2 regions of the Peribacillus sp. QJM3NY_7 genome follow, and region 1 is predicted to be linked to the other one. Evidence: predicted binding sites of a transcription regulator. Region 1 holds the regulator's gene; the other holds the start of a gene.
The links. The regulator CtsR, encoded in region 1, represses protease genes until heat stress. The targets are predictions, from matches to a motif close to ATGGTCAATAAAGGTCAAACA.

Region 1 (9,796 bases):
TTTATTCTTGCCCGCTTTCATTCTTTTGCCTTGTCCAGCTGCAGGTATCACTACTTCATAAAACATAACGGTTTCTCCTACTCTTCTTTATAATGCTTTTTCTAATAGTTTCGGTTTAGCGAATATCATCCGGCCTGCAGAGGTTTGCAATACACTTGTGACAAGTACATCGATCCGTTTCCCGATATGGTCACGGCCACCCTCGACAACGATCATGGTTCCATCGTCCAAATAAGCGATGCCCTGGTTCTGCTCTTTCCCGTCCTTTATGACCTGAACGTTCATCTCTTCCCCAGGAAGTACAACTGGTTTTACGGCATTGGCCAGGTCATTGATATTAAGTACCGCCACATTTTGAAACTCGCATACTTTGTTTAAATTGAAATCATTGGTAACGACCATTCCGCCCGATATTTTGGCAAGCTTCACCAGTTTACTGTCCACTTCCTGAATGTCTTCAAAATCCCCCTCGTACATCTCCACTTTAATCGGCAGGTCTTTTTGAATCCGATTCAGGATATCCAAACCGCGCCTTCCACGATTCCTTTTCAATGCATCAGATGAATCGGCAATATGCTGCAATTCGTTTAATACGAATTGAGGAATGACGATGGTACCCTCGAGAAAGCCCGTCTGACAAATATCCGCAATTCTGCCATCAATGATGACGCTTGTATCGAGAATCTTCAGGCGCTTGCTATCCCCCTCTTCATCCTCTTCGCTTGCTTCACCATCCGAGTTCTTTTTCTTATTGCTTTTCGTGAATAAACTCAATAGCTCATCACGTTTTTTAAAGCCCACCTGAAAACCAAGATATCCAAATAAAAGCGTAAGGATGATAGGAACCACTGTATTCAAAATGGGAACCTTGATGGCACTGAATGCGGATCCAACCAAGAACGCTGCCAGCAATCCAACTAAAAGACCTACGCTGCCAAAGATTATATCCGTAATCGGTATCTTTACAAGCTGTTCCTCCAGCCATTTCATAAAATAGATCACGTGATCTACTGCCCAAAAAGTTATAAGATAAAAGATAATGGCACCCAACAGTACACTTACATAAGGATTGTTTAATAAAGCAATATCGTCTGCATGTAAAACAGTTAATAATTCCGGAATAAGCAACATACCAAGTGTTCCGCCGACTATTAAGAAGCATGCTTGTATAATGCGTTTTAACATCCCTTTCACCTCCTTCTACTCATTATTGACCAATAAAATAAAATGAAACCTTGAAAATTCGTTTTCACTATATACATTAAATTCATTTAAGGATAATGGATTTACAAATATGAATTCTTCTCTTTTTCGTAATATTAGCCTAGCACCCCGAGTTTTGAGTGTCAAAAATAAACACCAATCAATTTCAAGCCCGTTCAGGAGTTTTTTTAAAAGCCGGCTGCACCTTACATCCTTCTATTTGTGACCAGCTGATTTTTCAAAATTCGGAGTCCTTCTTTAATTTTATTTGCCCGGACTTCACCTATGCCCTCCACATCGTCAAGGTTTTCAACCGTAGCTTTATTGACTTCACTAAAGCTTCCGAACTGTTTCACTAAATTTTCGATGATCAAACCCGGCAAGCGTGGGATTTTATGAAGAATACGGTAACCACGGGGATGTACTGACTCATCAAGATGAATGTATCCATGATAGCCCAGCACCTTAAGAAGAATGCTTTCATCCAGTTTTTCCTGCATGGCCAACTCTTGAAGCCTAAAAATGATTTCCTCGGGATTTTCATCATTACTGGAGGTATAATCCTTGATAAGCCATTTCCCTTCCGTTTCAATATCTGCCAGGATTTCATTCATTTGCAAACGGATCAGCCTTCCTTCCGTGCCCAGCTCATTAAGGTACGTCAGCAGCTCCGCCTTGATCCTGAGCACCATCACATAACGGTGAAATACCTGCAAAAGATCGGCATAGGTCACGATTTCCTCAAACTCGAGCGCTCCTAAAACCGATATGCTCTGCTGCAGGACCACCTTGTATTTTTCCAAGGTCTGGATGGCTAAATTAGCCTTGGCAAGTATGACTCCTATATCTTTAAGGGCATACCGGAAATTGCCCTGATATAAAGTGATGACATTCCGGCGCTGTGAGATTGCGATGACCAACGACTTGGTCTCCCTTGCCACCCGTTCCGCTGTCCTATGCCTCATTCCCGTTTCAGTGGAAGGTGTACTGTTATCAGGCACTAATTGGGCATTTGCGAAAATGATCTTATCGGCGGTTTCATTTAAAATGATGGCCCCGTCCATCTTCGCCAACTCATATAATGTGCTGGGGGTACAGCTGCAGTTGATTTCGAAGCCGCCATCCACGATCGTTCGCACCTTCTCATTATATCCGGCCACTATCAAACCGCCCGTGTTTGCCCTCAGGACATTTTCAATACCCTCCCGAAGCGGGGTACCCGGTGCTACGATTTGCAGAATTTCCAATTTTGTTTTCTCATACCCTTTTTTATCTGTCATGCTTAACCCCCTAACGATTGTTTAAGAGCCTCCGAAACCGATGAAACACCAATGATCTTAATACCTTTCGGCGCGGTCCACCCTCCTATATTATTAGCCGGTATAATAACCCGCTCAAACCCTAATTTCGCTGCTTCCTGCACCCTTTGTTCAATTCGTGACACCCTTCTCACTTCACCAGTCAGCCCCACTTCACCAATGATGCAATCGGCAGGGTTTGTTGGTTTATCACGGAAGCTTGATGCAATGCTTATTGCGACAGCGAGGTCAATTGCCGGTTCATCCAGCTTGACACCGCCAGCAACCTTTAAATACGCATCTTGGTTTTGGAGCAGCAAGCCCACTCTCTTTTCCAGGACAGCCATTAAAAGCGAAACTCGATTGTGGTCAATTCCTGTGGCCATCCGCCTAGGATTGCCAAAACTCGTAGGAGAAATCAATGCTTGAATTTCAACAAGCACCGGCCTTGTGCCCTCCATGGATGCGACGACTGTGGACCCCGAAGCTCCTTGCGACCGTTCTTCAAGGAAAATTTCCGATGGATTCGCCACCTCTTCCAATCCATGTTCTTTCATTTCAAAAATACCCATCTCATTCGTCGAACCAAAGCGATTTTTAACCGCACGTATAATTCGATATGTATGGTGTCTTTCCCCTTCAAAATATAATACGGTGTCAACCATGTGCTCAAGCAGCCGTGGTCCCGCAATGGCCCCTTCTTTTGTAACGTGACCGACGATAAAAATCGCGATCCCATTCGTTTTAGCAATGCGCATGAGTGAGGCTGTGCATTCCCTCACTTGTGAAACGCTTCCCGGGGCAGATGTAACCTCCGAATGGTAAACCGTTTGAATCGAGTCAATAATGACCAAATCCGGTTTTACATCTGTAATTGCCTGTTGGATATAGTCCATATCGGTTTCAGAATAAACGAATAGATTTTCCGACATGGTCCCAAGCCGGTCCGCTCTCAATTTGGTCTGCTTGACTGATTCTTCACCTGATATATAAAGCACTTTTTTCTGTTTATGCGCCAATTGGGATGATACCTGTAAAAGCAGGGTGGACTTACCGATACCCGGGTCCCCTCCGATCAATACAAGTGATCCCTGTACGATCCCGCCCCCAAGAGCACGATTCAATTCCATTAGATCCGTCTTAATGCGTGGTTCTTTTTCTGACTGAATGGTCGTTATGGGTGCTGCCTTCTCCCGTTCTCCGGAACCTCTAACCTCTGAATGGGTAAAAGCGCCTTTTCTTGCAGGTTTAACGATTTCGGTTTCCTCGACCATTTTGTTCCATTCACCGCAGCCTGGGCATTTCCCCATCCATTTCGCGGACTCATATCCACAAGACTGACAGATAAATTTTGTTTTCTTTTTTACAGCCATAAATTACTCCTCTTCCTTTGGAAAAAATATCTATATTAAGGATATTATATCTCTGTTTTATTTAAACCTTCTTAAGGCTAAGTTTTTTTAAAAAAATATTCACTTTGCTTGTCCCGTTTATACTCATATCTACCTATAGATAAAAAACAGAGGTACACTGCAAAAGAATCTGCGTGTACCTCGAAGTTTAGGATCAGGTTATTCACTTACTTTAACAGGCTCGCCTTGTCGGATTGCAAACTCATTATTCACGACATCCATTACGACCGTTTGCCCTTTTTTCACGTTGCCTTTAAGCAACTCTTCGGATAGATAATCCTCTACATGCTTCTGAAGCGCCCTGCGGATTGGCCTTGCCCCATATTCCGGATCAAAACCTTCCGTGGCAATTTTTTCTCTAGCCGCATCTGTCAGCTCCAAGTATATCTCCTGTTCTTTCAAACGGGTCGTAAGCTGATTTGACATTAATGTAACGATTTGTTTCAAATGATCCTTCTCTAATGAGTGGAACACGATAGTTTCATCAATACGATTCAGGAATTCAGGACGGAATGCACGTTTGAGTTCTTCCATCACTTTCCCTTTCATATTTTTATAGTCCTGCCCAGTATCCTGGATGTTAAAGCCGACATACTTATCAGTTTTTAAGGCAGACGCCCCTACATTCGATGTCATGATCAGAATGGTATTCCTGAAATCGACAGTACGCCCCTTGGAATCTGTCAGTCTTCCGTCTTCCAACACTTGAAGAAGAATATTGAAGACATCCGGATGCGCCTTTTCTATTTCATCAAGCAGAACGACGGAGTATGGTTTCCTCCGCACTTTTTCCGTTAACTGACCGCCTTCTTCGTACCCAACATATCCTGGAGGTGATCCAACAAGACGTGAAGTCGAGTGTTTCTCCATATATTCGGACATATCGATGCGGATCATGGCATCTTCATCACCAAAAATGGATTCAGCCAAAGCACGGGCTAGCTCGGTTTTACCGACCCCTGTAGGTCCCAGGAAGATGAATGAACCAATTGGACGCTTAGGGTCTTTCAAACCTGCCCTTGCACGCCGTACTGCTTTAGAAACCGCAATGACGGCCTCTTCCTGCCCAATTACACGATCATGGAGGATTGACTCCATATTAAGCAGTTTGTCTGACTCCGTTTGCGCCAATTTAGTGACCGGCACTCCCGTCCAGCTGGATACGACGTGTGCAATGTCATCCACAGTCACTTCACTGTTTTCCTGCCCTTGTTTTTCTTTCCAAGTTTTTTTCGTTTCTTCCAATTGTTCTCTTAAGCGTTGTTCTGTATCGCGAAGCGAAGCAGCTTTTTCAAATTCCTGACTCTGAACGGAAGCATCCTTTTCCTTGCGAACATCATCTAGTTTCACTTCAAGTTCCTTTAGGTTAGGTGGCGTTGTGTATGAGCGCAGCCTAACTTTGGAACCAGCTTCATCAATCAAGTCAATCGCTTTATCAGGTAAAAAGCGATCGGAAATATAACGGTCTGATAATTTGACTGCAGCATCAATCGCTTCGTCAGTGATCGATACGCGGTGATGTGCCTCATAACGGTCACGAAGACCTTTGAGAATTTGGATGGATTCCTCCATTGTCGGCTCATCGACTTGGATTGGCTGGAAGCGACGTTCAAGGGCAGCATCCTTTTCAATATACTTACGGTACTCATCCAAAGTTGTAGCACCGATACATTGTAATTCACCACGGGCCAATGATGGTTTAAGGATATTGGAGGCATCGATGGCACCTTCTGCACCACCTGCACCAATCAATGTATGCAATTCATCGATGAATAGGATGATATTACCCGCCTGACGTATTTCATCCATGACTTTCTTCAACCGGTCCTCAAATTCACCCCGGTATTTAGTGCCAGCCACAACAGTACCCATATCAAGTGTCATGACGCGTTTATCACGTAAAATCTCAGGTACCTCGTTATTGATAATCTGTTGGGCAAGCCCTTCAGCAATGGCTGTTTTACCAACGCCAGGTTCACCGATCAATACTGGGTTATTTTTTGTACGACGGCTTAATACCTCAATGACACGCTGTATTTCCTTACTTCTTCCGATAACCGGATCCAAGCTTCCTTCCCTTGCAATCGCCGTTAAATCACGGGCAAGGCCATCCAGTGTCGGCGTGCTTGCATTTGCAGCGGCTGAACCTTGATGACCACCTGATTCATTGCTGCCCAAAAGTTGTAATACTTGTTGTCGGGCTTTATTTAAACTTACTCCCAGATTATTCAATACGCGGGCAGCGACACCTTCCCCTTCTCGTATAAGACCTAGAAGGACATGCTCTGTCCCAACATATGAGTGACCTAATTTTCTTGCTTCATCCATGGAAAGCTCAATGACCTTCTTGGCTCTTGGGGTATAATGTATCGTTTGAGCCGTATCCTGTCCACGGCCAATTAAATTTTCCACTTCTTTCTGAATCTTCTCCGGACCCAATCCAAGAGCATATAACGCTTTGGCTGCAATACCATCACCCTCTCGGACCAGGCCTAGTAAAATATGTTCCGTGCCAATATTATTATGACCTAAACGGATTGCTTCTTCTTGGGCTAATGCTAATACTTTCTGGGCTCTTTCAGTAAAACGACCAAACATCATAGGGAATTCCTCCTTAAGAATTTTCGTTTTGAATAAAATTGCTGGCAATTCTCTAAGTAATGGCAGAAGCTTATTCTTGCTCCATATCTATTACATGAAATTTAATTCTCCCTAAAGGGGTCAATAACCTCTATGAGGAGGAAGATTCCGTGAAATTCAAGCGTTCCCGGATGAGTGCTGCTCTACGGATATCCCTTTCATGGGGTCTTAAAGGGCCGCCTGCGTACTTTTGTAAAAATCCCGACTGCGTCAAAATCATCAATTCATTTAGAATGCTTTTGGAAATACTCTTTATATACCCAAGATCTATCCCTAATCTAACATCTGAGATACATGTAGCTGCTTCCTTTGTCTCGATTATTCGAGCATTGGACAAAACCCCATATGAACGGAAAATTCTATCTTCTAATTGTATGTGGGAAGTCCTCGCTAATGCATCCCTCGCTGACCGTTCCTGGGCTATGATTTGTTGCACTACACTCGTTAGATCTTCAACGATATCCCTTTCCGATTTTCCAAGAGTGATTTGATTGGAAATTTGAAAAATATTCCCCAACGCTTGACTGCCCTCTCCATAAATCCCTCGAACCACCAACCCCAATTGGTTGATAGCCGGTATGATATTATTCATCTGCTGTGTAAGGACCAGACCCGGCAGATGCATCATGACTGAAGCCCTTAACCCTGTTCCCACATTAGTCGGACAACTAGTCAGGTATCCTCTTTCTTCATCATATGCATAGTCTATGGATTCTTCAATCCAATCGTCAAGAACATTTGCAATCTTTAAGGTTTCCTTTAGCTGCAACCCCGACATTAAACATTGAATACGAAGATGGTCCTCTTCGTTTATCATGATACTTATTTCTTCATTTTCCGAAAGGAGACACGCGCTTTTCGCTGAATCTTCAACTAAATGAGGACTGATTAAATGTTTTTCAACCAGAACGCGCTTTTCCAGTGGCTGCAATTGGTCAATCTCTAATAGCTCCAATTTCCCAATCTCTGGGGTTACTTCCTCTTCGATTCTTTTTTTAATCAATTCAATGATTTTATTAGCTTCTTCGTTCGAAAAGGAGGTTGGGAAGGTAAAGTCTTTGAAATTCCTGGCCAGCCGAATCCGCGAACTCAATACAATATCGATTTCCGGACCTTCGGCACTCATCCAGGAACTCAAGGCGTTTTCTACAAACTTTTCCAAGCTCATAATTCCTCGCCTCCCTCTTGTGCTTCATACCTTTTTTCAAGGGAACGAACCTTATCTCTTACTTCTGCCGCCTTCTCAAACTCCTCTTGATCAATGTGGACCTTTAAAACTTCTTTCAAATCCAAAATTTGCTTTCGAAGATATATGGCGCCGCCAATCCTTTTTGGAATTTTCCCTATGTGTGCTGTATTGCCGCTATGAACCCGCTTTAAAATTGGATTTAACTGTTCATTGAACGTTTTATAACATTCGGCACAGCCAAACTTGCCAATATGGACAAATTCTTTATAAGATCGATGACAATGCGGGCAGCGCCTCTCTTCCGTTTTCGGAAATGCATTTGCCTTTGTCTGTTGAATATTCGACTCCATATTTAACAATCCTGCTAATAAATTATTTATTGAAAAACCAGGTCCACCTGCCTCCATGAACATTTCACCTTTTTCCTGAGCACATTTCTCACAAATCATGACTTCAGTCTTTTTTCCATTGATGATTTTGGTGAAGTGCAGGGTAGCAGGCCTTTGATGACATTCTTGGCAAATCAACGTTCATCACCTCTGCCAGTTTCATTTATATTTTAAAGTAGTAAGCATCGCTGTTAAAATTCTTGCCCTAAGCTCATCGCGGTCAGGAAGGTCGATATAAATCACCGATCTATCTATGACGCTCATCATAATCTTTGCTTCTCTTTCATTAATGACGTCTTCATTCATCAGCCGTGAAATTACTCCTTCAGCCATCGATTGAGTTACCCTGGAACCAATAAGCGATAATAAGTGGTTGATAAGTTGCACGGAATCCTGTGATTCCACTTTCATGATGCGTATATAACCGCCGCCTCCACGCTTACTCTCTACAACATAACCTCTCTCGATGGTAAACCTGGTATTTATTACGTAATTGATTTGAGAAGGAACACACTGAAATTTATCCGCTATTTCACTTCTTTTTATCTCCAAGATATCTTTTTGACTTATTTCAAGTACTTGCTTCAAATAAGTTTCGATAACATCAGATATGTTTCTCACTCAGCCTCCTCCATTCTGACTTTGACTATATTTGACTATTATTATACAAGGAATAATGCATTTTGCAACTTAAACGCATTTTCTTTCTGTAATATCCATTTTCTCCAAATTATATGTAGTTACATACCCCATTGAACATTAAAGTTGAAATATCTTATATAAATACCCTATATAAATGGATGTAAAACCTGAAATTTTTCTTCTCCTTAAGAATTCTGCCCCATTTCCCCAGCTCATCCATTCCTCCTCATGATAAGGCAACCAATTCAAATAAGGCCAGCCCGGACTGTCCCTGAAAACGGAAAATTTTTTTAATTACAAACAAAAAAAAAGACCAGCCGGATGGCTGATCTTTTTAAATGGCTTGGCGGCGTCCTACTCTCACAGGGGGAAACCCCCAACTACCATCGGCGCTGAAGAGCTTAACTGCCGTGTTCGGAATGGGAACGGGTGTGACCTCTTCGCTATCGCCACCAAACATAAAAGGAACGTTGTTCCTTCAAAACTAGATAATAAGAAGGTATTTCATTTTTTAAAAAGCGTTGGTTAAGTCCTCGATCTATTAGTATCAGTCAGCTCCACATGTCACCATGCTTCCACCTCTGACCTATCAACCTGATCATCTTTCAGGGATCTTACTAGCTTGCGCCATGGGAAATCTCATCTTGAGGGGGGCTTCATGCTTAGATGCTTTCAGCACTTATCCCGTCCGCACGTAGCTACCCAGCTATGCCTTTGGCAAGACAACTGGTACACCAGCGGTGCGTCCATCCCGGTCCTCTCGTACTAAGGACAGCTCCTCTCAAATTTCCTGCGCCCGCGACGGATAGGGACCGAACTGTCTCACGACGTTCTGAACCCAGCTCGCGTACCGCTTTAATGGGCGAACAGCCCAACCCTTGGGACCGACTACAGCCCCAGGATGCGATGAGCCGACATCGAGGTGCCAAACCTCCCCGTCGATGTGGACTCTTGGGGGAGATAAGCCTGTTATCCCCGGGGTAGCTTTTATCCGTTGAGCGATGGCCCTTCCATGCGGAACCA
Region 2 (9,796 bases), 460 kb from region 1:
TACATGGTGGTTTGCTGCATCATATTTGTCTTCGTTTACACCCATGACGATCGTGATATCTTCATCAGATGCAGGAGCAGAGATGATTACTTTTTTCGCGCCAGCTTCTAAATGCTTAGCTGCATCCGCACGTTTTGTGAAACGTCCAGTAGATTCCACAACTACTTCTACTCCCAGTTCACCCCATGCTAATTGTGCAGGATCACGTTCAGCCAATACTTTTACTTTGTGACCATCAACAACAAGGTAATCCCCATCAACTGCTACTTTTTCATTAAGAGATCCATGAATTGTATCGTATTGAAGAAGGTGCGCTAACATATTAGCATCCGTTAAGTCGTTAATAGCAACAATCTCTACCCCAGGATTACTCAATGCTGCACGAAATACATTACGTCCAATACGTCCAAAACCATTAATACCAACTTTTACTGCCATGAAAAATTCCTCCTTTTAAGTTCGCAAATATATTAAGGGGTGTAATTCCCCTGAATTAACTCTTGTGCCGCAGCTTCATCCGTGATCAAAACGGTCGATGAAGGTGCGCCTTTCATGTAGGAACGGATAGCCTTTGCTTTAGTTTTGCCACCTGCCACAGTTATCACTCGCTTTTCAGGGCTAAGATCATCTAACTGGATGCCGACTGTCAAAACTTTATGAACAACTTTGCCGTTTTCATCGTAATAATAACCGAATGCCTCTCCTACAGCATTTCCATCTAACAGCTTCTTTAACATTTCTGGCGAAGAATTTCTTCTCTCTGCCATCGCCATGGCATCACCGATTCCATGAATGATCATATCGGCAGACTTGATTTGGGAAATCACTTCTTTAATTGCTGGTTCCTTCTGAAATGATGCATAAACCTCACCGCTTAATTGATCGGGTACATATAACACTCTGTAGGAGGCTTGTGCCTTCTGTGCCATTTTTTCGACAATCGTATTGGCCTGATTCTGCACCGCTTCACCAATTCCCCCGCGGGCTGGGACAAATGTCAATTTCCTGGATGCTTCATCAGGTGACAACGAATTAGCCACTTCGGCCATTGTCGATCCGCCAGTAACCGCAATGATATTCTTTGAGTTCCATTCTCGTTTCATACGGTTTGCACAAGCTTTACCCAATTCTTTTTTCACCCATGGGGTTTCATCACAATTTCCTGAGACAATTATGACTTCATCCACTTGTAACAAATCCTGCAATTGCTTTTCCATTATGTCTATACCCATTACTTCACGCATTATTCCTTCTAACTTATCCAGGATTTCAATCCCTTCATCAGTCAGCGTCATGCCAGAACTGAAGATGTTAACCAGGTTCTGACTTTTCAGAAAATCAACCTCGCCTCTAAGCGTCCGCTCTGTCAAATTAAGGCTCACGGACAGACTGCGCCTTCCAACCGGCTGCATCATTTTGATATAACGCAGGATATCATATCTTTTTTGCATAACCAAAAGGAAATCGGGCAATAATTTTCTTTGTACCTCGAGTAATGTACGCATATTTAAAACTCCTAAAAAGTTAAGTTGGACATTTAACGTCCCGCGTAGTCATTTTCTGTCCCACTTAAAACAAAAAAATATTCCTGCTACATATTTTATTCTAGCAGGAACGGAATGTTTCTTCAAATGATTTGAAAAATTATTTTTCCAAAAGCCTATTTAGAGCTGATTTATCAACGTTTCCGAACTGAACGATTTCATCTTTCCATTCAACGACAGGAATCATCAGCCCGAATCTCTCAAGCAAATCATCATCGGTATGGATATCGATTTCCTTATAGCCTATGCCTGACTCCACTTTCACTTCTTCGAGTACCAGCTTGGCTTTATCACATAACGGGCATTTATCCCTACTATATAAAACAAACGCGTTCGTTTCCAAAACCACTCATCCTTTTCAGTCATATCTTTTTCGTTTAGATGAAGAAGGGATCCCTAATTGTTCCCGGTACTTGGCAACGGTTCGGCGTGCCAGGATAATTCCATGCTCTTCCTTCAGCCGTTCTGCCAAGTCTTGATCCGAAAGCGGCTTTTGTTTATTTTCCCCATTGATGGCTGCCTGGAGGCTCTTTTTCGCTTGCATGCCCGACATATCCTCATCAAGGCCGACCGACTGTAAAGAAGTAGTGAAAAATATCCGCATTTCTATCGTGCCAAATGGTGTCTGTACATACTTCCCCTTAACCGCCCGGCTCACTGTGGACTCATGTATGCCAAGTTCGTCTGCGATTTCTTTCATCGTCATCGGCTTCAAATAGTTCAGGCCATGATGAAAGCACGCCGGCTGTTTTTCGACGATGCACTGAATAACCTTCAATATCGTTTCTTTTCTCTGTTGGATTCCCCTGGAGATCCATTGGTATTCCTGCCACTTATCCTGGATAAACCGCTGAACTCCCTGATCCTTATGGCTCTTCATTCGGTTTAAATACCCTTTATCCACATTAAGGTTGGGTGTGTTACCATCATAATTCCCGACAAGCAGCATGCCATCCCGAACTTCCACGACCACATCCGGCACTATATAAGAAGGTTTTTCCTGAAAAAAGAGTGATGCCGGACGCGGGTTCAACGTCTGGACATAATCAAAGACCTCTTGAATCTCCTTCAGTGTAACACCGATTTTCTTACTTAGGTCTTTCCAGCGCTTTTCAGCAAAATCGAGGAAATGGTTTTCTATGATCGATTCTGCCAGCAGACTCTCCCCTTCTGCTTTCACTTGAAGCAAAAGGCACTCTTGAAGATTCCTCGCTCCGATGCCATGCGGTTCGAGTTCCTGTAAAATCAAGAGACACTCTTCCAAAACGGCCGGATATATGCCTGGGATGCATATATCATCCAGCTGAGTCCTTAAGTAACCGTTTTCATCAAGGTTATGAATTAATAGAAGCATTGCCTTTTGCTGCTCACCGGAAAACTGCTGGTGATTCACTTGGGACATGATATGCTGTTCCAGCGATATGGTATCTTCACTGATCTGTTCAATCCAATAGTTGGCATCATACGTATTTTTAATAGTCCGTTTACCTTTTTTGCGGTCAAAAGTTGGCTGAAATAAAGAAGATGTTGGCTGATCTATTGACAGTAATGGGTTCTCCACCATTTTATTTTCTAAAAAAGCCGATAGCTCCTGCGAGGAGTATTGCAGCAATGTAATAGCTTGCATGAGCTCCTGGGTCATTGCCATCTTTAATGTTTGCTGTTGAAAAAGTCCTGCTTTCATATTCATACTCATCGATTCATCCCTCCCCCACTCCATTTTACATTATCAGGAGAAAATTCTACACAAAAACCCATGAAAACGCTTACGATTTTTTTCTGAATAGTTTATTTGTTTTAAATACTATATGTTAGAAACGCAAATTTAACAACTACTTTTATTGAAAAATCACCATTTTTCAATAGTGTGGGCGAATATTTTCAAGACAGGACCGACATTACAGGATTAGATGGAATATTACGGAAAACGAGAAAATTCGGCAAAAATTTTAACTCTCCTAAAAATGACCAATAAAAAATCCCCCACTTTATTAAGCAGAAGATTGGTAATGCCCTCGGCAGGAATCGAACCTGCATTTCAAGCTTCGGAGGCTTGCGTTCTATCCGTTGCACTACGAGGGCGTAATAGAAAATATTTTTTCAACAGAGTTCATTATATGATAGAATCCCCTCCTTTGCAAGGGTTATCAGGTTTAAAACTTTATCATTTGGGTATTATGGGTAATGTGGAAATTCATCCCTGTGCGGCATAATATATAAAACATTCTATCAGGAAGGAGCCTTAGCCAGAAAATTGTCGAACAAATTATCCATAATAGGGTTTGTTTTGTTTGACCTAAATTGACCAAAAAGTGTATCATACATACATAAAGAATTTAAATGATTCTCTTAATCGAAGGAGGAAATGAACATGAATTTAATTCCTACAGTTATCGAACAAACAAGTCGTGGGGAGCGTGCCTACGATATTTACTCCCGTTTATTAAAAGACCGGATCATTATGCTAGGAAGTGCAATTGACGATAATGTTTCCAACTCCATTGTTGCTCAATTACTATTTTTAGAAGCGGAAAATCCTGAAAAGGATATCACTCTATACATCAACAGCCCTGGCGGAAGCATCACTTCCGGTATGGCCATTTACGATACTATGCAATATATCAAACCTAATGTTTCGACAGTATGCATCGGTATGGCCGCTTCCATGGGTGCTTTCCTATTGGCCGCTGGCGAAAAAGGCAAACGTTATGCATTGCCAAACAGTGAAGTCATGATTCACCAACCACTTGGAGGAGCTCAAGGTCAAGCTACGGAAATTGAAATTGCTGCCCGCCGTATCCTTCACTTGAAAGATAAACTGAACCAAATCTTGGCAGAACGTACGGGACAACCTATCGAAGTCCTTCAAAGAGATACGGAACGTGATAACTTCATGACTTCCGAAAGAGCTCTTGAATATGGCTTGATTGACAAAGTCATCACGCGAAGCGTTCTTGATGATAAAAACTCTAAGTAATCCTGCAACAAAAGAAAGGCTCCGGAGATCGCCTTAAGCGACTTCCGGAGCCTTTTTTTCCATGATAAAAGAAAAGGATGCACATTTAGGCATCCCCTTTTTTAACCCTCTTGCTGTACGAACTCTTCCAATGCTTCCAATGCTTCCTTTTCATCGCGTCCTTCGATGATTAACTTGACGGACACACCAGAACTGATGGCAAGGCTCATTAATCCCATTATACTTTTCGCATTCACTTTCTTTCCTTCTTTTTCAAGAAATACATCTGAATGAAAGCGGTTAGCTTCTTGTACAAAAAGAGCCGCCGGCCGAGCTTGCAAACCCGTTTTCAATTTTACCTCAACTTGTTTCTCCACCATCTTGATCTCCCCTGTTAGCTTTATTTTTTCGCAGCAATAGCCTCTCCCCCACGGAGCCTGTCAGCTATTTCATCAATCTTTCGCAATCGGTGATTAATCCCGGACTTACTGATGGTTCCCCCGGATACCATTTCCCCAAGTTCCTTTAAGGTTATATCCTGAAACGCTATCCTAAGCTCCGCAATTTCCCGAAGCTTATCCGGTAAAATGCTAAGTCCTACCGTATCCTCGATATAATGGATATTTTCAACCTGTCGCAATGATGCCCCGATCGTTTTGTTCAAATTGGCTGTTTCACAATTCACAAGCCGATTCACTGAATTACGCATATCACGGACAATCCGTACATCCTCGAACCTTAATAAAGCTGAATGGGCGCCAACTATACTTAAAAACTCGGCAATCTTTTCGGCTTCTTTCAAATAAATGATGTACCCCTTCTTGCGTTCAAGTGTCTTGGCCTTCAAGCCAAACTTATTCATTAGCTCACAAAGTGCATCATTGTGCTCTTTATAAAGTGAGAAAATCTCAAGGTGATAGGAAGACGTTTCCGGATTGTTTACCGAACCCCCTGCAAGAAATGCACCTCTTAGATAAGAACGCTTACAGCATTTCTTCCCAACAATAGTATCGGATATATCATGGAGAATTTCAAAGCCATCGCCTAAAATTTCCAAATCGGTTAAAACCCGCTGCCCTCCGGATGACATCCTGACAATATATACATTGTTCTTTTTAAGCTTCATCTTCTTACGGACCAACAGCTCGACCTGGACCTCATAACTTTTTTTAAGCAGCGTATAAATCCTTCTGGCAATCGCAGCATTCTCAGTTTGAATATCCACAACAAGCTTCCGATTAGAAAATGAAAGGGATCCGTTCATCCGGATAAGCGCACACAATTCCGCTTTACCGCAGCAATCCTTTCCCTCTAATGTTGTAAGCTCTTTTTTTGTTTCTGAAGCAAAAGACATCCATTTCACCCCCAATCGAACGCAGGTAATCTATTTTTACAATCAAAAAGCCGTCCCCGCTTATATCTACGGTTCTATGTGGCTTTTTGTTTCATTTACAAGCATATTATAAAGCAAATCCGCCACTTTTTTCGTATCATGGCGTATTACATTCCCTTCATAGCTGAAAATGCGTTCTTGTATGATTTCAAGACCCATCATTTTTAAGCTTTCCACATCATACATGACCGGTTTGGCATATTCAGCTTGATAGCGCTGCTGAATCTCGGTTGGTATTTCCTCATTATTAACAAGTATCCTGTCAATATATGCATTTCCCATATGGTCATATATCGCTTTTATATGATCACTCGCGCTATAATCCAGAGTCTCGCCGGCTTGTGTCATCAAATTGCAAATGTACACCTTCTTCGCCTTGGAACGGGCAACCTCTTCTCCTAAACCAGGGACAAGTAAGTTAGGCAGAATGCTAGTATATAGGCTTCCTGGACCTATGACTATAAGATCTGCCTGCTTGATTTCCTGGAGAGTTTCACTAAGCGGCTTTATATGATGAGGAGACAGGAACACTTTTTTTATTTTCTTTCCTGAGAAGGGAATCTTGGACTCTCCTGTAACAATCGTGCCGTCATCCATCTCTGCATGGAGAACCACACTTTGATTCGCAGCCGGAAGCACTTTACCGCGGACATTAAGGAATTTACTCATTTCCTGGATCGCATGGACGAAATCCCCGGTCAGCGAAGTCATTGCCGCAAGTATCAAATTCCCCAGCGAATGCCCGGACAACTCATTTTTACTTTGAAAGCGATGCTGAAACATTTGTTCAACAAGGGGCTCTACATCCGATAACGCAGCCAGCACGTTACGAATATCACCCGGAGCGGGAATATCCATATCTTCGCGAAGGCGGCCTGAACTTCCACCATCATCAGCTACCGTTACGATTGCCGTTATATCCACCGGATGCTTCTTTAACCCTCTCAACAAAACAGGAAGGCCGGTTCCTCCACCGATGATCACAACCTTAGGCTGTTTCTTTTTATCTAACATCTGCTTTCCCCTTACTTTTTTCGATATCGCGATGTGATACTTGAACCCTGTAATCCTTTTTGAAGTGGTTTGAAATATACTCCGTCAATGCTACAGAACGATGCTGGCCGCCTGTACACCCAATCGCAACAACAAGCTGCGCTTTCCCTTCACGTTTATAATACGGAAGCATGAAAGCGAGCAGATCGGTCACTTTTTCCAAGAATTTTTGCGTTTCACTCCATTTTAAAACGTAACTAGACACTTCCTGTTCCAAGCCAGTCTTTGGCCTCATATGGTCAATATAATATGGATTTGGCAGGAACCGTACATCAAACACAAGGTCGGCATCTATCGGCAGACCATGCTTGAACCCGAACGACATGACATTGACTGTAAAACCGACACTTTTATCAGCAGAAAACTCCGAAGCGATTTTCTCCCTCAATTCGCGCGGTTTCAGTTGGGAAGTATTAAAGATCAACTGGGCCCTTCCCTTCAATTCGTCCAAAAGTTCCCGTTCCATTTTAATGCCTTCCAATGGCCGGCCTAATGGAGCAAGGGGATGGGTCCTTCTCGTTTCCTTATATCTGCGTACCAAGGAATCATCATCAGCTTCAAGAAAAAGGATTCTTGGTGATACTGCAGCTGCATCCGATAAATTATCCAGTGCAAGAAACAAGGAATCAAAAAATTCCCTTCCCCTTAAATCCATGACAAGAGCCACTTTATTCATCTTATTCCCGGAGTCCTTCATTAACTCCAAAAACTTTGGCAACAGCGTGGGCGGCAAATTATCGACGCAAAAAAAGCCGAGGTCTTCAAAACTTTGAACCGCCACTGTCTTACCTGCTCCGGACATTCCGGTAATGATGACCAATTGCGTTTCACTCATCTGCCCTGTACTCATAGTTTCTCCGCCCCCATGTATAGCAATCTTTTTTATCTCTAAAAATTAACCTGGATCCAACCGGTAAGAAAGCAGCTTGAACTCAGGCGTGTAGGTAAAGGTTCCATAGATGATCCCACTGCCATGAACCATATAATCCAGGATGTGAAAATCACCTTCAGCCATCATCAGCTTTTTAACATCTTCAACCGGATGCCAGCTAAGTTCCCCTTCTTCACAAACATCCACATTTATACCATCGGAATCCGTTGCAAAGAAAGTGAACATCATCCATTCTGATAAAACTTTATCTCCGTCCTTCATGATGAAGGTGAAAATACCTTTGATGGAAGGGTTTTTTAAATAAACGCCCGTTTCTTCACGATATTCCCTAATGCAAGCATCGCGAACAGATTCCCCAGGTTCCATCTTGCCGCCTGGAGCTACCCACCATCCGCGTCTAGGCTTTTTCAATAAGAGGATTTGGTTATCTCTGATCAATACACAGTTTGTGACACGTTGCACGTTCTTCACCTCGATTGGCTCTGCTCGACTAATAGAAACCTTCCCCCCCGTGTTGAAGAGATTCAGTTTATATCCTTAAACCGCCGCTAGATATCCATTTGGCGATCTACAAATGCTAATAGTTCAAACAAGTTGTATTTTTCATCTTCTTACCATTATGAAAGATATATATATGTTTAGTATATCTTATCATTATACTATTTTTAAAATAAGCTAACAATAAAGTAAACTTCCTGCATTGGGGGAATCTTCAATCGCAAGGAATCATATAGGTAAGCCTTTATCCTGCTTACCTCCTATTCTTCTCCACTTTCGCTTCCTAAATGCAAAGGAACGACTTGTTTCACATTAAAAAACGCTGGGTACATCCTAAAAATTGGAACTAAAGATATAGTCTCAAAGCAGGAAAACAAAAAAAAGACACAGAAACTTATTCTGTGTCCTTAAACGTTTATAATTAAAGGGGGTCAACTTCTATCCCCTACTATACCGAATCATTATTTCACGCATGTTACAACATCGTTAAAACGGAATTACGATTGTATATTCTTGTGAAATCAAGCCTTTGGCTGCAATTTTTCTTGAAGTTCCTCAACAAAATGCTGAGCGGATTGGGCGGCAATGCTTCCATCGCCTGTAGCTGTAACGATTTGGCGCAATGTTTTTTCACGAACATCACCTGCAGCGAAAATACCAGGTACGCGTGTTTCCATCCGATCATTCGTTTCAATATAGCCTGTTGAGTTCAAGATGCCCAAGTTTTCAAATGGTTTCGTTAGCGGAAGCATTCCGATATAAATGAATACACCGTCTGCGTCCATCACTTTCTCTTCTCCGTTTTCAGTGGAAACTAGTGTGACACCGCCGACCTTGCCGCCTTTTTCATTGATTTCCTTCAAAGTGTGATTCCAGATGAAGTTAATTTTCTCATTGGCAAATGCACGATCTTGAAGAATCTTTTGAGCACGAAGTTCGTCACGTCTGTGAACGATTGTCACTTTCGAAGCAAAGCGGGTTAAGTACACACCCTCTTCAACAGCAGAGTCTCCGCCGCCGATAACGAACAGTTCCTTTTGCTTGAAGAATGCACCATCACAAACTGCACAATACGATACACCGCGGCCGCCCAATTCTTTTTCGCCAGGAACGCCGATTTTCTTGTATTCGGCACCAGATGAAATGATGATTGAACGTGCTTTGAATTCCTTTGAACCGGCTTTGATCGTTTTATACTCTTCACCGTCGATGATTTCCTTAACATCCCCATAGGCATACTCCGCACCGAATTTCTTTGCATGGTCAAACATTTTCGTTGAAAGTTCAGGTCCGAGTATAGTGTCGAATCCAGGATAATTTTCAACTTCCTCCGTATTGGCCATTTGCCCGCCCGGTACCCCGCGTTCTAACATCAATGTTGAAAGGTTCGCACGTGATGTATAGACAGCCGCCGTCATCCCTGCAGGACCAGCTCCAATAATAACAACGTCATAAATTTT

Region 2: clpP (ATP-dependent Clp endopeptidase proteolytic subunit ClpP) is a predicted target of CtsR. The motif match lies at 3,833-3,853, and genes of this name have one in related genera.

The regions. Positions count from the first base shown of each region.
Region 1 covers NZ_CM149663.1:100,003-109,798, reverse strand. The annotation lists gene ispD (2-C-methyl-D-erythritol 4-phosphate cytidylyltransferase) at 1-66, opposite strand, end outside; gene AC0VX1_RS00570 (PIN/TRAM domain-containing protein) at 88-1,185, opposite strand; gene disA (DNA integrity scanning diadenylate cyclase DisA) at 1,410-2,483, opposite strand; gene radA (DNA repair protein RadA) at 2,486-3,874, opposite strand; gene clpC (ATP-dependent protease ATP-binding subunit ClpC) at 4,073-6,514, opposite strand; gene AC0VX1_RS00550 (protein arginine kinase) at 6,645-7,721, opposite strand; gene AC0VX1_RS00545 (UvrB/UvrC motif-containing protein) at 7,718-8,269, opposite strand; gene AC0VX1_RS00540 (CtsR family transcriptional regulator) at 8,291-8,752, opposite strand; rRNA gene rrf (5S ribosomal RNA) at 9,115-9,230, opposite strand; rRNA gene AC0VX1_RS00530 (23S ribosomal RNA) at 9,295-9,796, opposite strand, start outside.
Region 2 covers NZ_CM149663.1:5,185,412-5,195,207, forward strand. The annotation lists gene gap (type I glyceraldehyde-3-phosphate dehydrogenase) at 1-438, opposite strand, end outside; gene AC0VX1_RS25140 (sugar-binding transcriptional regulator) at 471-1,505, opposite strand; gene AC0VX1_RS25145 (glutaredoxin family protein) at 1,645-1,893, opposite strand; gene rpoN (RNA polymerase factor sigma-54) at 1,903-3,240, opposite strand; tRNA gene AC0VX1_RS25155 (tRNA-Arg) at 3,555-3,626, opposite strand; gene clpP (ATP-dependent Clp endopeptidase proteolytic subunit ClpP) at 3,916-4,521, shown strand; gene AC0VX1_RS25165 (HPr family phosphocarrier protein) at 4,623-4,880, opposite strand; gene whiA (DNA-binding protein WhiA) at 4,901-5,854, opposite strand; gene AC0VX1_RS25175 (gluconeogenesis factor YvcK family protein) at 5,921-6,907, opposite strand; gene rapZ (RNase adapter RapZ) at 6,897-7,796, opposite strand; gene AC0VX1_RS25185 (NUDIX hydrolase) at 7,842-8,300, opposite strand; gene trxB (thioredoxin-disulfide reductase) at 8,858-9,796, opposite strand, start outside.